4 regions of the Nonomuraea sp. NPDC049480 genome follow, and region 4 is predicted to be linked to each of the others. Evidence: riboswitches for the same ligand, from Rfam matches in the RefSeq annotation. Region 4 holds a riboswitch; each other region holds the start of a gene.

Region 1 (3,512 bases), on a different contig from region 4:
CGTCGATCCACGGCTCCGCCGCCAGATCCCGGAGCCGCACCCGGCTCCCTTGGGCCAGCGGATGAGTGGCCGCCAGCGCGACCAGCAGCTCGTCCTCGTGCACCGGCGTCAGAACGACACCTGTCGCACCGGCCACGTCCCACGAGGTCAGCAAGGCGATGTCCGTATCGCCGTCCAGTACGGCCGCGCACGGGTCGTGCTCCCCGGACCGGACGGTGAGGGACAGCTCGACGCCCGGATGCCGGCCCGCGAACGACCGGAACCGCTCGGGCAGATAAGTGGTCGCGGCGCTCGGGAACGCCGACACCCTGACCCGGCCCGCCTCGGCCGTCGCGAAGGCCCGCATGCGTGTCTCGAACAGCCGCATTCCCCTGAGCACCTCGCCGGCCTGCTCCAGCGCCGCCCGCCCCGCGTCCGTCGGCCGGACCCCGCGCGGCAGCCGCTCGAACAGCCGCACCCCCGTCTGACGCTCCAGCGTGGCGATCTGCCGGGACACGGCGGGCTGCGTCATGGACAGTTCCTCGGCCGCGGCTGAGAACGAACCCAGCCTCCCGACCTCTGTCAGCACCTTCAGCGACCATAGATCAAGCATGCGTCGAGCTTATGGGTAACATGCCCAACCCGCAGTGGTGCGCATGGCTCGACGCCGTCATGCTCCATCTATGGACACGATGGACAACCACCAGGACACATGGCTGAGCGAGGTGCTCCCACAGGGGCCACGACGGGTGCTCGACGCCGGGTGCGGGCGCGGCGAGCTGGCCGCCGAGCTGATGAGACGGGGCCATGACGTCACCGCGATCGACATCTCTCAGGAGGCCGTCGAGGCGGCCCGGGCGGCCGGCGTCCCCGCGCTACGAGCCGACATCGCCTGCTATCCCGGCTACGACGATGGATCGTTGTTCGAGGTGATCGTCATGTCGCTCTCGTTGCATCACGTGCATCCGCTGGAGGCGGCGCTGGATCGAGTGTCCGCCCTGCTGGAAAAGGACGGGCTGCTGGTCGTGGACGAGTTCGCGTGGGACTGGGCCGACCGGGCCGCGGCCGTCTGGTTCTACGATACCGGATCGTTGCTGTCTGCCGCAGGCGTGGCGGACTTCCCGCCCGCCCTGGAGGGTCCCGGGGGCGACCCGGCCGAGCGGTGGCGCGCGGCGCACGTGGATCACACGCCGGCGGACGGCATGATCGCCGCCCTTGCCGAGCGGTTCGAGATCACGAGCTTGAGGCGAGAACCGTACTTGTGGCGATATATCGGCGGAAAGGTGACAAACGGCAGCATTGCGCTCCTCAATGACCTTTACCGCATCGAACGGGAACGGATCTCTGATGGAACGCTCCCATCGACGGGGTTCAGGGTGACGGCGCGCAAGGTGTGACAAAAGGGGCAATCGGGACCTTACAGAGGGGTGGTCCGGCAATTGTGAGCAGAGTCACATTTGCGTAACGGAACCTGGTGTTCCAGCAGGGGTTTCAAATCTGACAAGACCCCCTGTCTGATCTTTACAACCTGACTCGCCCTTTGCTGATTCTTGACGTTTCGGCGTAGCTTCTGGCCTCGCGGCGACAAGCCATGTCACCGCGAACCGACATCGGACCTCCGATGTGAGACAGATACAGATCCGCCGGTCGCCGCCGCGCATCCCCATTGAGAACACCTGAACAGGCGGCGGCCCGCCGAGTCCGTGCAGCCAGGAGGCACGGAGCCGGGGAACCAACGATCCCGTTCCCCCGGGATCAGGGGTGAATCGGCGCTCAACGCGCCGTAGGGCTACTTCCAGGCCCGAATCCGTCAGCTAACCCGGTAGGCATTCGTGGAAGTCCCAAGGAGACATCCTGTCTACCTCTCTGCACAACCCCCGCCTGTCCCGCCTTGCCCTGAGTGGTGTAGCGCTCACGATGACCGTGGCGGCCGGAGGTCTGATCCTCCATGCCCCAACGGCTGAGGCGGCAACGACGAGCGATTCGGCCAGGACCACCACGGCGAAGGCGGCCTCCACCGCCAAGTCCGCGAAGTCTGCCAAGGCCCTCAGGATCGCTCGGCAGCAATCGAAGGCCCGCAAGGCCGTGGCCGTGGCCAAGAGTCAAGTCGGTGACCCGTACCGTTACGGCGCCGAAGGTCCCGGCTCGTTCGACTGCTCCGGTCTGACCCAGTACTCCTGGAAGAAGGCCGGGGTGACGCTCCCTCGCGTGGCGGCCAGCCAGTTCGCCCGCATCAGGAACAAGGTCTCCTGGAGGAATCTCCAGCCAGGCGACCTGCTGTTCTTCAGAGGGCTCGGCCATGTGGGCATGTATGTCGGCAAGGGCAAGATGGTGCACTCGCCGAGTAGCGGCAAACGGGTGCAAGTCGTCAAGCTGAGCGGATGGCGCAAGTCGTCGTTCGTCGGCGCGGTCCGTCCCGGCATGTGACACTGCCCCGCCCGAGGAATCGGGCGGGGCGGTCCCATTTCCGGGGTCCTCCGGCGCGGCGGACTACGATCGGGCATCGTGTCCCAGCAGGTGAGCCGACGAGCCGTGGTGGCCGCTCTCCTGCTCCTCGTCCCCGCCAGCGCCCCCATCCCCGGATTTCCCCCTGAAGCGCGCGATCTGTGGCGCGAGGAAGCCGTCGTGGCCCGCGGAACGCGGTCCGTGGTCGTCGGCCGCCGGGCCTCCCCCGCCCTCGGCGACCTGGCGCGCCGCGCCGACACCGCCGGGCGCCGGGTCTCGGACGTCCTCCGCGTCCCCGTGCGACCGCTCGTCGTCGTCCCCGAGTCCGCCCGCGAGGCCGCCCGCCTGGCAGGGGTGGAACGGCTCGACGGGCTGGCCGCGGTGGCCGGCCGCGGCCGCGTGATCGTCGTCCCCGAGGTCTTCGCCCGGCTCAACTCCACGGGGAAGGACGTCGTGCTCGCGCACGAGCTCACCCACGTCGTGGCGGGCACCGACGGCCTGCCCATCTGGCTGTACGAGGGCTTCGCCGACTACGTCGGCTACCGGGACGCCGGCCTCCCCCTGCGGACCGCCGCCGCCGAACTGGCCGAAGAGGTGCACGCCGGGCGGCTCCCGAGCGAATTGCCCGGACCTGCGGCCTTCGCGGCGGACGGCCGGGACCCCGTACGGCTCGCACGGGCGTACCAGGAGGCCTGGCTGGCGTGTCGCTTCCTCGCTGACCGCTTCGGTGAGGAGACGCTGGTGAGGCTCTACCGTGATGCCCAGGCGGCCGGCGTCGATCGGGCGCTCGCCTCGCTGGGGCTCTCCGTGGGCACGCTGACGGCACGGTGGCGCGCGTACGTGCGAGACCAGCTCGCGTAAAAGGGGGAGGCGCATGAGCGAACGACAGGAAATCCGCAAGCCCGGGCCCGCGGCCGGGGATCCGGGCTCGAGCGACCCCGCCGGGGATCCGGACTCGAGCGACCCGGCCGAGGGCGGAGACGTGGCCCCAGGGGACGGCGCGAACGCCGGCGAGAGCCGGTTGCGGCGGCAGGCCGCGATCGTGCTCCTGGTGCTGGGGGCCGTGATCCTGGCCGTGGCCGCCTTCA
Region 2 (3,512 bases), on a different contig from region 4:
CTGTTCCTCTATCTGGCGCTCGACCGCTCGCGCGCCAACCTGGCGATGGCCAGGCACCAGCTCCGCGGCATCGAGGAGAAGCTGGAGGTCTGACCGCCGGCGGAGGCGGCCGGGGGCCGCCTCCGTCTTCACGCGCTCGTGAGCTTGGTGATCTCGGTGACGATGTCGGACCAGACGGGGCGCGGCAGATCGTGGCCCATGCCGGGATAGGTGACGAGCCGGGCGCCGGGGACGGCCGCCGCTGTGGCATGGCCGCCCGCGACGGGGACGAGCAGGTCCGCCTCACCGTGCAGGACCAGCGTGGGCACGGCGACCCCGGCGAGCCGCTCCGTACGGTCGCCGGAGGCCATGATGGCGGCGAGCTGCCTGGACGTGCCCGCCGGGTCGAAGCACCGGTCGTACGCCAGGCCGGCCATCGTGGTGATCCGCTCGCGGTCCAGCTCGTAGCCGGGCGAGCCGATGACGGACCAGGTGCGCACCGCCTGGGCCTGCACACTCTCGCGGTCCGGAGGCGGGGCGGCCATCAGCACCGAGACCGCCGCCTCCGCCGGCGGGGCGACGTCGGGGCCGGGCGTCGACATGATCGAGGTCATGCTGAGCACACGTCCGGGGTGCCGGATGGCCAGCGTCTGGGCGATCATCCCGCCCATCGACGCGCCGGCCACGTGGGCGGCGGGCCAGCCGAGGGCGTCCATGAGGGCGGCCGCGTCGTCGGCCATGTCGTCGAGCAGGTACGGCGCGGGCGCCCCCGGTCCGGGGACGCCCGCGTCGTGGAAGTGCGTGGACAGGCCCGCGTCGCGGTTGTCGAACCGTACGACGTGGTGTCCCTGCTCGACGAGGAGCTCGCAGAACTCCTCGTCCCAGTGGATGAGCTGCGCGCCGAGCCCCATGATGAGGAGCAGGGGTCGTCCTGTGGGCGGGCCGAAGCTCTCGTAGGCGATGTCGATGCCGTTGGCGGTTACGCGGGTGGTCACGGAGACCAGAATGACATTCTGGTCTCCGATCGTAAAGTCAGCGTCTGATGAGCCTGCGGAAGCGCTCGCCGCCGAGCACCGCGCCGCCGCCGGCCATGGCCAGGACGCCCACGAGGAGGACGCTGCCCACGGCGCTGGACTCCTCGACCTCACCCTCCGGGGCGGCCTGTACGGGAGCCGCCTTCTGAGGCGGGGCCGCGACGGCCTTGCCGGGAGCCGCGGGCTGCTCCTCAGGCGTCTCTTCGGGCGTCTCTTCGGGCTTCTCCTCTGCCATGACCTGCGGGGGCTTGGCGGGATTGGTGTCCCTCTTGGCCCAGGCACGGGTGGAGAAGGCGACGGGGTGGTTCTTCTTGCCGACGCCGTCGCCCCACTTGGTGATGACGTAGTCGACCTCGATGTGACCCTGGCCGCCGACGCCGTCCACGCCGAGCGTGTCGGGGTTGAACCTGCCGCCGGTCAGCTCGGCGAAGGTCTTGGCGTCCAGGTCGAGCATGACGCCACGGCTGGAGGGCTCGCCGGGGCCGCGGTCGCCCACGAAGAAGGGCAGCTTCTTGCCCTCGTAGACCACGTAGCCCTCGGTCAGCAGCGGCCAGCTCGGGCTCGCGGCCATGCCCTTCTGCATGCGCTTGCCACTGGCCGGCAGGCCCGTGTCACCGGCGCGGCCGGAGGCGTCGTCCCAGAAGTAGGACGCCGTGGTAGAGCCCTTGAGGAGGATCTTCTCGTCGTTGTCGGAGTCGGCGTGGGCCGCCACGCAGGCAATGGTCAGCGCACCTACGGCGGATGCGGTGAACAGAGCGAAGGAACGCAGGCCAAAACGAGCAGACATAGAGCAGTGAGGTCCTTTGCGAGGGGACAGGGACACGCGCTCACGGAAAACTGGCGCAGCCGGGCAGAACGCCTGACATGGTGACTGCGCGGGGCGCGGAAAGAGCCTGAGGGAAAGGGCCGATCAGGAGGCGGCCGGCACTACTGCCCTGTCTGGGGGTACGACGCGGTGGTACATCATTGGGGGTGTCCTCTCCATCACGCCTACCGGGTTAGCTGACGGGTTCGGGCTTGGAGATGCCCTACCGGCGCGTGGCCGGATTCACCCCAACAAGGTGGGTCCCCGGTTCCCGATCGATCGGGATTCGGCTATGTAATTGGCCCACACTTTAACCAGGCTTTCCGGACATACGCAAACGATTCATCACGAATCGGACAGAAGATCTACCTAAGTGGGCAAAGAAAAGAGGGGGTACGGCAGGCCGTACCCCCTCCAACTACCAGCATCAGCCGCCGCTCTTGCGCCTGAACGATCTTTTACTCGCAGCCGGACCGTGCGCCCCCCCGTGGATCTTGGATGGGTCGCCGCCCCTGCCACCCTCGCCCGCGCCCGCATGCTGGTTGCGCTTGCGCTCCAGCGCCTCGCGGAACTTGCGCTTCATCTCGTCCTCGGGAGTTTCGCTGACTTCCGGCTCCGGTGTTTCCGCCATGAGGACCTCCATGGTGTTGGGGACACTGACAGCTTCGCATGACGCCGCGTACGACGCGAAACCGGCCTGGCCGAGACTCCCGGGGGTAAAGGGGAACCGTTACGTTCCTGGTGTTGCCTTGGGGCAGATCCGGAAACAGAAGCGGCATGATGGTCCACCCCCCGGTACGGCGATGATCCTCCTCGGTCACGACCTTGCGATGGATCTCGGAGCGGCCGGCACACGGATCTACGTCAAGCGCAAGGGAATCGTGCTCGACGAGCCGTCGGCCGTCGCGCGCGACGCCGTGACAGGCCGGGTCCTCGGGTATGGCGCGGAGGCGGTCCGCGACGGCTTCGGCGAGACGTGCTGGCCGATCAGCGGCGGCCTGCCGGCCGACGGCGAACTCACCCGGCGCCTGGTCCGGCATTTCCTGCGCAAGGTGCACCGGAACCCGTTCGCCAGGCCGCGCGTGGTCATGGCGCTGCCGGAGGACGCCACGCCGATCGACCGGGCGGCGCTGCGCGACATGGCGTTCGAGGCGGAGGCGCGGGGCATCCTGCTGGTCCCGCACGGGCTGGCCGCGGCGCTGGGCGCGGGTGTGCCGGTCAGGGACTGCGCCGGGCGGATGGTCATCGACATCGGGCGCGACGCGGCCAGGATCGCGGTGCTCTCGCGCGGGGCCGTGGTGGCGTCCGGCGCGGTTCCCTGCGGCGGCCACACCATGAGCCTGTCGATCGCCCGCCTCGTCGAACACGAGCACGGGCTGCTGATCGACGAGCGCGAGGCGGAGGCCGCCAAGCGGCGCGCGGGCACCGAGTGGAAGCCGCTGCAGCGGCAGGTGGTGGTGCGCGGCCGCGACGTGGAGTCCGGCCGGGAGCGGGCGGCGACGCTGCCGGTGCAGCTGATCTACGAGGCGACCCGGCAGCCGGTCGAGACGATCGTGCGGGCGGCGGTCGGGATCGTGGAGCGCTGCCCCGCGGAGCTGGCCGCCGACCTCGGGGAGCAGGGCGCGGTGCTGGTGGGGGGCGGCGCGCTGCTGCGCGGGCTGTGCCGGCGGCTGCGGGCGGCGCTGTGCATGCCG
Region 3 (3,512 bases), on a different contig from region 4:
GCGGGGATCGCCCTTGCTCCGAACGCGGTCCGGGCGCTGGACTGGCTCGGGGTCGGTGACGCCCTGCGGGAGTGCAGCGTGGCCACCGGCGCCGCCGGGGTACGCACACCCTCCGGGCGGTGGCTGCTGCGTACCACCGTCGAACAGCTCACCGCCCGCCACGGCGTTCCCGCGTACGTGCTGCACCGGGCCGACCTGCACCGGATGCTCGCCGAGGCGTCCGCGCGAGCGGACCTGCGCACCGGGCACCGGGTCACCGGCGTGGGAGGCGGGGAGGTGCGGTTCGTCGCGGACGGGCGGTCCGGGACGGCCTGGGCCGATCTGGTGGTGGCCGCCGACGGGGTGCACAGCCTCACGCGCCGGGTGCTGTTCCCCGGCCATCCTGGTCCGGCGTACGCCGGGGAGATCACCTGGCGCGGCCTCGCCCCGGCGGACGCGGCCCCCGCCGGCCTGCCCGGAGCGTTTCAGACCTTGGGGCGCGGCCAGGGGTTCGGGGCGCTGCCGCTGGCGGACGGCCGGGTGTACTGGTTCGCCGACCGCACCGCCCCGGAAGGTGCCCACACCGGCGACGACCTGGCCGCCGTGGCCGCCCGGTTCGCCGGCTGGCACGATCCCGTTCCGGCCCTGCTGGCCGCCACCCCACCGGATGCGCTGCTGCGCCACGACATCTACCACCTGGCCACGCCCCTGCCCAGCTACGTCGCCGGGCGGGTCGCGCTGCTCGGCGACGCCGCCCACGCCATGACGCCCGCCCTCGGCCAGGGCGCCTGCCAGGCCCTCGAGGACGCGGTCGTGCTCACCGCGCTCGCCGCCGGCTCGGCGGACCTGGCCACCGCGCTGGCCGCCTACGACCGTGCCCGCCGGAGGCGTACCCAGGGGCTGGTCCGCGCCTCGGCCAGAGCGGGCCGCCTCCTCAACCCCGGGAACGCGCTGGCCGCCCAGGTGCGTGACGTGGTGACGTGGGCGCTGCCCACCGCCGCGTTCCTGCGCGCGACCAGCGGCACTTTCGGCTGGCAGACGCCCGCCCGGCCCCACCTGACGAGCCCGACCGGCTCCACCCCTTGACGGAGACGCCGGAGCGCCCACGTCGCGCCGCCCGGGCGGCTCTGGCCGCGACCGCCCCGCTCAAGTGAGTACTTCGCACCCGTGCCTGACTGTCCCGCGTGCGATTTGAGTGAGTTGAGAGGCGTTTGTGCGCAAATTGGCCAACGACCGATATGTCGCCCTGCCGTAAAGATTCCTCCAAGCCCAGGTCAAGTCATGCGTGCCGCTCTGCAAGCGACGAACTTGCCCGCGAAATGGCGGATCCCTTGCCGGAAGCGGGGTTCCGGAGCCGCCTGGAGGGGCGAACTCGGCGACTGCCGGTTTGTCCACTTGTCAGTATTTTGGTTGATGCATTATGTTGTGCACCATACGTCCGGTTTATCTGGTCGTTACTTTGACCTCGCATACATCACAGGTCTGTCTGTGACCGCTGAATCCGCCTGTGGGCGGAACCGGGGACCCAGTCGTTTCACTTGGGGTGAATTGGCACCGAGGTGCCATAGGGCAGCTTCCATGTCCGAACCCGTCAGCTAACCCGGTAAGCGGTATGGAAGCAAGGAGAACTCCCTACCGATGGCCGCCCATCGTCTTACCCCTGCCCCGAAGACCGGCATCGCCCGAACGGCCACTCCCGGCATCCTGGCCAAGTACGCTGCCGCCGCGCTGCTGGCCGTGACCACCGCCGTAGCCGGTGTGTCCGTCGCCGGTCCCGCGCACGCCGACAATGACAAGCTCGTCTACGGCCAGGACGTCTCCAACTATCAGCCGGCGCACGACTGGGCCGCCAGTGACGCCAAGTACGGCATCGTCAAGGCGACCGAGGGCACCTCTTTCATCGACCGCGCTTTCGTTCGTCATTGGGATGAAATGGCCCGGCTGAACATCGTCCGTGGCGTCTACCACTACGGTCACCCGGGCAACGACCCCGTCGCCGAGGCCGACTTCTTCCTCTCCGTCGTCGACAAGCAGCCGGGCAAGACCGGTGACCTCCTGGTCCTGGACCTGGAGACCACCGACGGCAAGTCCGTGGCCGAGGTCAACGCCTGGGCCAGGAAGTGGCTGGAGCGGGTGAAGGACAAGACCGGCATCACCCCGCTGTTCTACTCCGGCTGGAACTTCGCCGGCACCTACGGTCAAGGCCTCGGCCAGTATCCGCTGTGGGTTGCCCACTACAGCAAGGCAAGAGGCGCGGTCACGCCGCCCGCACCGTGGAAGACGTGGACCATCCACCAGTACACCGACAGCCCGGTGGACCAGAACGTCACGTCTGTGAGCCTGGACCAGCTCCGCGCCTTGGGCCGCAAGTAACGGAGTCCCTGGTCGCGCGGCACGCTCGTGCGTGCCGCGCGCCGCCCCCCAGTGCTGCGTACGCATTGCGCCCGACCGGTCTTCTCAAAAGTTCCGTCATCCGGGAATACCCCTAGGGGGTATGGATGCTTGAGGGGGCGTCAGGCCTGCTGGAGCGGGATTCCGGACAGGCGCTCGTCTTCTTCAAGGAGACTGCAATGAGAAAGCTGCCATTGGCGATCTGGGCGATGGTCGTCGGAGCGTTCGCGATGGGCGCCGACGAGTTCATCGTCGCGGGAGTCGTCCGCGAGATCGCCCAAGCACTCGATGTCACGATCGGTGCCGTCGGCGCCTTAGAGAGCGTGTACGCCCTCGGCGTCGCGATCGGCGCCCCCGTGTTCACCGCGCTGGGCACCAGGTTCGGCAGGCGGTCGATGCTCCTGACCACCACCGGGGTGTTCCTGCTGGGCAATCTGCTGTCCGCACTCGGACCGGCGTACGGGACAATCATGGCCGGCCGGATCGTGTCGGCCATGGCCCACGGGGCGTTCCTCGGCATCGCCGCCGTGTACGCCGCCGAGCTGGTCGAACCCTCACGCAAGGGACGCGCGGTGGCCATCGTCTTCTCCGGGCTGACCGCCTCCACGATCCTCGGCGCGCCGATCGGGGCCGCGGTCGGCCAGGCGCTCGGCTGGCGGTTCACGTTCTGGACCCTCGTGGTCTTCGGCGGGATCGCGCTTCTGGGCCTGCTGGCCTCGCTCGGCCGTGCCGCTCCCGCGACGCACGCTCACCACGACCACGCCGCTGAGGCTCACGAGGGGCATCACGGGCCAGGTCACGGCACTCAGAACGCCGCACAGCACGGCGGGGACCACGGTCCGCAGCATGGTGCGGAGTTCGAAGGGCTCGACGCCCACGCGCTGGCCCACCTGGGCGGCGGCGGACAGGGGCCGACCATGCGGGAGCAGCTGGCCGCGCTACGCCGCCCCGCCGTCTGGGGCGCGCTCCTGACCACGATGCTCGGCTACGGAGGCGTCTTCACCAGCTACGTCTACCTTGCTCCGCAGATCACCGAGGTGACCGGGTTTGAAGCGGGATGGGTGACGCCGCTGCTCCTGCTGTTCGGGATCGGCCTGTTCGCCGGCAACCACCTCGGCGGCAAGCTCGCCGACCGGGCCGTC
Region 4 (3,512 bases):
ACTGGTCTCCACCGCCTGGGCCTCCGCCGCGAGCTTCCGGTCCACCGACAAGCGCGGCGGCGCCAACGGCGCCCGGCTCCGTCTCGAGCCGCAGCGCAGCTGGGAGGTCAACCAACCCGGGCAACTCACGACGGTCCTGGACACCCTTGAGAGCATCCGGCGCACGTTCAACGAGGCCGGCGGCGCGAAGATCTCGCTCGCCGACCTGATCGTGCTGGCCGGCTCGGCCGCCGTCGAGAAGGCAGCACGCGAGGCCGGCGTGGCGCTGACAGTGCCGTTCCGCCCGGGCCGCACCGACGCCACTCAGGAGCAGACCGACGTCGAGTCCTTCCTGGTCCTCGAGCCGAGGGCCGACGGGTTCCGCAACTACCTGCGTTCCGGCGAGAAGATCCAACCGGAGGTGCTGCTCGTCGATCGTGCCTACATGCTCAACCTCACCCCGCCCGAAATGACCGTCCTCATCGGCGGCCTGCGTTCCCTGGGAGCCAACTTCGGCGGTACCCAGCACGGCGTCCTCACCGACCGGCCCGGCGTGCTCACCAACGACTTCTTCACCAACCTGCTCTCCCCGGGCACCCGGTGGAGGGCATCGGAGTCCGAGGAGCACGTGTACGAGATCCGCGACGTGGCCACCGATGAGGTGAAGTGGACCGCCACCGCGGTCGACCTCGTCTTCGGCTCCAACTCCCAGCTGCGAGCCCTCGCGGAGGTCTACGCCGGCCAGGACGCCCGCGACAAGTTCGTGACCGACTTCGTCGCAGCCTGGACCAAGGTCATGGAACTCGACCGGTTCGACCTCGCCTGACCCGTCTCCACCCCGCGAGCCCGGTCGAGCAACCGTGATCGACCGGGCTCGTCCGCGCTTGGATCCTGCCATCAGCGGTCGCAGGGACAGTTCGGCCGCGATCTGGTTCAGGTGGTGCCGGACCGTCGGCCGCGCCCGACACACAGGACGACCTCGGCGGACGTCACCCCACAGGCCCGGCGACCAGCTCAAACGCCTTCTTCACGTGCGCGAACAGCTCACCAGCCGCTATTCGTCCCGTCTTCAGTGCATCGAGATGTGGACGTGGTCGAAGTGGTTCTCGGTGATGCTGCCGCGATTCGACATCCCGCGCCAGCCCGAGCCATGGTTGATGCGCTGCTTCCAGATCACGTACTTGACGCCGAGCTTGTCCATGTTCTTGATGGTCCATTCCGCGATCCTGTCCCCCAAGGCGAGGTTCACGCCGGTGGGCATCGAGCCCCCGGTGCTCATCATGAAGTCGCAGGCCCGGCCGAGCGGGTGCTCGCCGCCGGCGCCGGAGCGGAAGCAGCCCACCGCGAACGGCAGCGCGAAGTTCTTCCGCACCTGCTCGCGCATCAGCCGCGTACGGGGGGTGATGTTGTCGGGGCCGGAGGGCAGTTCGGGGGCCCAGCTGCCGTTGGAGGTGCGGCCCGTGCCGAACGGCACCAGGTCCTCGAGCTTCTCCTTGATGTCGTCGATGACGTCCTCGGCCTCTTCACGCTGCTCTGCCACCTCGGCCGCGTCCTCGCGGATCTCGGCGGCGAGCGCGACGGCCTCGTCGGCGGCCTTCTTCTTGTCGTCGCGGGCCTTCGCGACGCCCTGCACGAGCGCCTGCTGCTCGGCGGTGACCTGCTCGAGAATGGCCGCGCTTCCGCCGTTCTCGACCAGCAGGTAGCCGGGCACCGCGGCGGGGTCGCCGTTCTGGTAGCGCAGCCGGGCTATCTCCGCGACCCGCTGCTCGGTTTCGGCCAGCGTCCGCTCGGCGGTGGCCAGCCGCTCCTTGGCCGTCTTGGCCGCCTGCTGGGCCTCGGCCAGCTCGACGCGCTTGAGGTTGTACGTCTCGATGAGCTTGTCGACCTTGGTGTTGAGCTTCTTGAGCTGGGTGCGCAGCTCGGATTCCGACGGTTTCGGTGCGGCCGACGCCGCGGTCGCCGGAAAGAAGGCAAGGGCGGTGGCCGTGACGAGGCCGATGGCAAGTTTCGCGGGGGACGAAGCCGCCACGTATGTTGTTCCTCTCCCTCTGCCGGCCGGGTTAGCTGACGGGTTCGGGCATGGGAGCAGTCCCTACCACCGAAATGGATTCACCCCACGTGCGATGGGTCCCCGGCTCCCGGGCGACACGCCCGGGATTAGGCGTGCAACGGCTGTTACGGCCGCTGCATATGGGGATATTAGTGGTAGATCACGAGTAATGCGACCTTAACGTGCAATCCATTAGTGATCTACTCGTGATCGGAGCATGAGTGCGGCCTCCTCCGGCAGCACGTCGTTGACGAAGGCCCCCATCGCCGACTCCGACCCGGCCAGGTACTTCAGCTTCTCCGGCGCCCGCCGGATGCTGAACAACTCCAGGTGCAGGTAAGCCAGCTCGCGGTCCTGCCGCACGGGCGCCTGGTGCCAGGCCGCGATGTACGGCATCACGACCCCGAACAGCCCGTCGAAGGCCCGCAGCAGCGAGGTGTACAGCGGCGCGAACGCGGCCCGCTCCGCCTCCGTCAGGGCCGCCAGGTCGGGCACCTGCCGGTGCGGATAGACGTGCACCTCGAACGGCCAGCGCGCGGCGGCCGGCACGAAGGCCGTCCACAGCTCGTTCTGCGCCACCACCCGCGTGCCGGCGGCGCGCTCGGCGGCCAGCACGTCGGCGAACAGGTTCCCCGGGCCCTTGTGGCGGGAGGCGGCCCCGAGCTGGAGCTTCGTCCGCGGGGTCACGTAGGGGTAGGCGTAGATCTGCCCGTGCGGGTGCGCGAGCGTGATTCCGATCTCCGAGCCGCGGTTCTCGAAGCAGAACACCTGCTCCACGCCCTCGATCCCGGACAACTCGGCCGTTCGGTCGGCCCACGCCTCCATCACCAGCTCGACCTGGGCGTCGGAGAGCCGGGAGAACGAGGAGGAGTGCTCGGAGGTGAAGCAAACCACCTCGCACCGTCCCACGCCCGGACGAACCTCACTCAGCCCACCCACGGCCTCATAAGTCCCAAAATTTCCGGAAAAAGAGGGGAAGCGGTTCTCGAACACCACCACGTCGTAGTCGTGCGCCGGGATCTCCGTCGACCGCGATTCCGACGACGGGCACAGCGGGCACTCGGCCGCCGTGCCGGTCGGCTGGTGCGTCCGCGTCTGCCGATGCCCCGCCATCGCGACCCACTCCTCGGTCAGCGGGTCGTACCGCAGCTCGGAGGCCATCGGCCGGGGGTCGAGCAGTCGCCGGTCGATCGCGCTCCTGTCGGCGTCGTCCCGCCGGTCGAAGTAGATCAGCTCTCGGCCGTCGGCCAGGTGGGTGATGGTGCGCTTCACAACGAGCCCTCCGCGATGATCAGTTCTCCGGCCCTTTCGGCCAGCTCCGTACGTGCGTCCTCCGGCAGCCCCGCGTCGCTGATGACCACGTCGGCCTCGCTCAGCTCGGCGATGGTGCTGATGCCGATGGTGTTCCACTTGGTGTGGTCGGCCGGGACGACCAGGCGGTTGGCGGCCGCCACCAGCTCCCTGTCGGTCTCGGACTCGAGCA

Evidence for each region. A riboswitch is a leader RNA that binds a small molecule or an ion and turns the genes downstream of it on or off. The one in region 4 is predicted to bind cyclic di-AMP.
Region 1: linked by a shared signal. The riboswitch ahead of ACIBX3_RS17720 (C40 family peptidase) and the one ahead of ACIBX3_RS25440 (coiled-coil domain-containing protein) in region 4 are both predicted to bind cyclic di-AMP.
Region 2: linked by a shared signal. The riboswitch ahead of ACIBX3_RS45750 (hypothetical protein) and the one ahead of ACIBX3_RS25440 (coiled-coil domain-containing protein) in region 4 are both predicted to bind cyclic di-AMP.
Region 3: linked by a shared signal. The riboswitch ahead of ACIBX3_RS33620 (glycoside hydrolase family 25 protein) and the one ahead of ACIBX3_RS25440 (coiled-coil domain-containing protein) in region 4 are both predicted to bind cyclic di-AMP.

The regions. Positions count from the first base shown of each region.
Region 1 is NZ_JBITMD010000005.1:354,298-357,809, forward strand. Features, by position in the region: gene ACIBX3_RS17710 (LysR family transcriptional regulator) at 1-592, opposite strand, end outside; gene ACIBX3_RS17715 (class I SAM-dependent methyltransferase) at 663-1,376, shown strand; cyclic di-AMP (ydaO/yuaA leader) riboswitch at 1,663-1,823, shown strand; gene ACIBX3_RS17720 (C40 family peptidase) at 1,897-2,406, shown strand; gene ACIBX3_RS17725 (hypothetical protein) at 2,485-3,285, shown strand; gene ACIBX3_RS17730 (M48 family metallopeptidase) at 3,299-3,512, shown strand, end outside.
Region 2 is NZ_JBITMD010000024.1:28,308-31,819, reverse strand. Features, by position in the region: gene ACIBX3_RS45760 (hypothetical protein) at 1-93, shown strand, start outside; gene ACIBX3_RS45755 (alpha/beta fold hydrolase) at 129-974, opposite strand; gene ACIBX3_RS45750 (hypothetical protein) at 1,012-1,800, opposite strand; cyclic di-AMP (ydaO/yuaA leader) riboswitch at 1,986-2,120, opposite strand; gene ACIBX3_RS45745 (DUF5302 domain-containing protein) at 2,246-2,449, opposite strand; gene ACIBX3_RS45740 (rod shape-determining protein) at 2,649-3,512, shown strand, end outside.
Region 3 is NZ_JBITMD010000013.1:208,612-212,123, forward strand. Features, by position in the region: gene ACIBX3_RS33615 (FAD-dependent monooxygenase) at 1-1,065, shown strand, start outside; cyclic di-AMP (ydaO/yuaA leader) riboswitch at 1,463-1,604, shown strand; gene ACIBX3_RS33620 (glycoside hydrolase family 25 protein) at 1,618-2,352, shown strand; gene ACIBX3_RS33625 (MFS transporter) at 2,550-3,512, shown strand, end outside.
Region 4 is NZ_JBITMD010000008.1:443,511-447,022, reverse strand. Features, by position in the region: gene katG (catalase/peroxidase HPI) at 1-805, shown strand, start outside; gene ACIBX3_RS25440 (coiled-coil domain-containing protein) at 1,049-2,008, opposite strand; cyclic di-AMP (ydaO/yuaA leader) riboswitch at 2,015-2,153, opposite strand; gene galT (galactose-1-phosphate uridylyltransferase) at 2,222-3,301, opposite strand; gene ACIBX3_RS25430 (DeoR/GlpR family DNA-binding transcription regulator) at 3,298-3,512, opposite strand, start outside.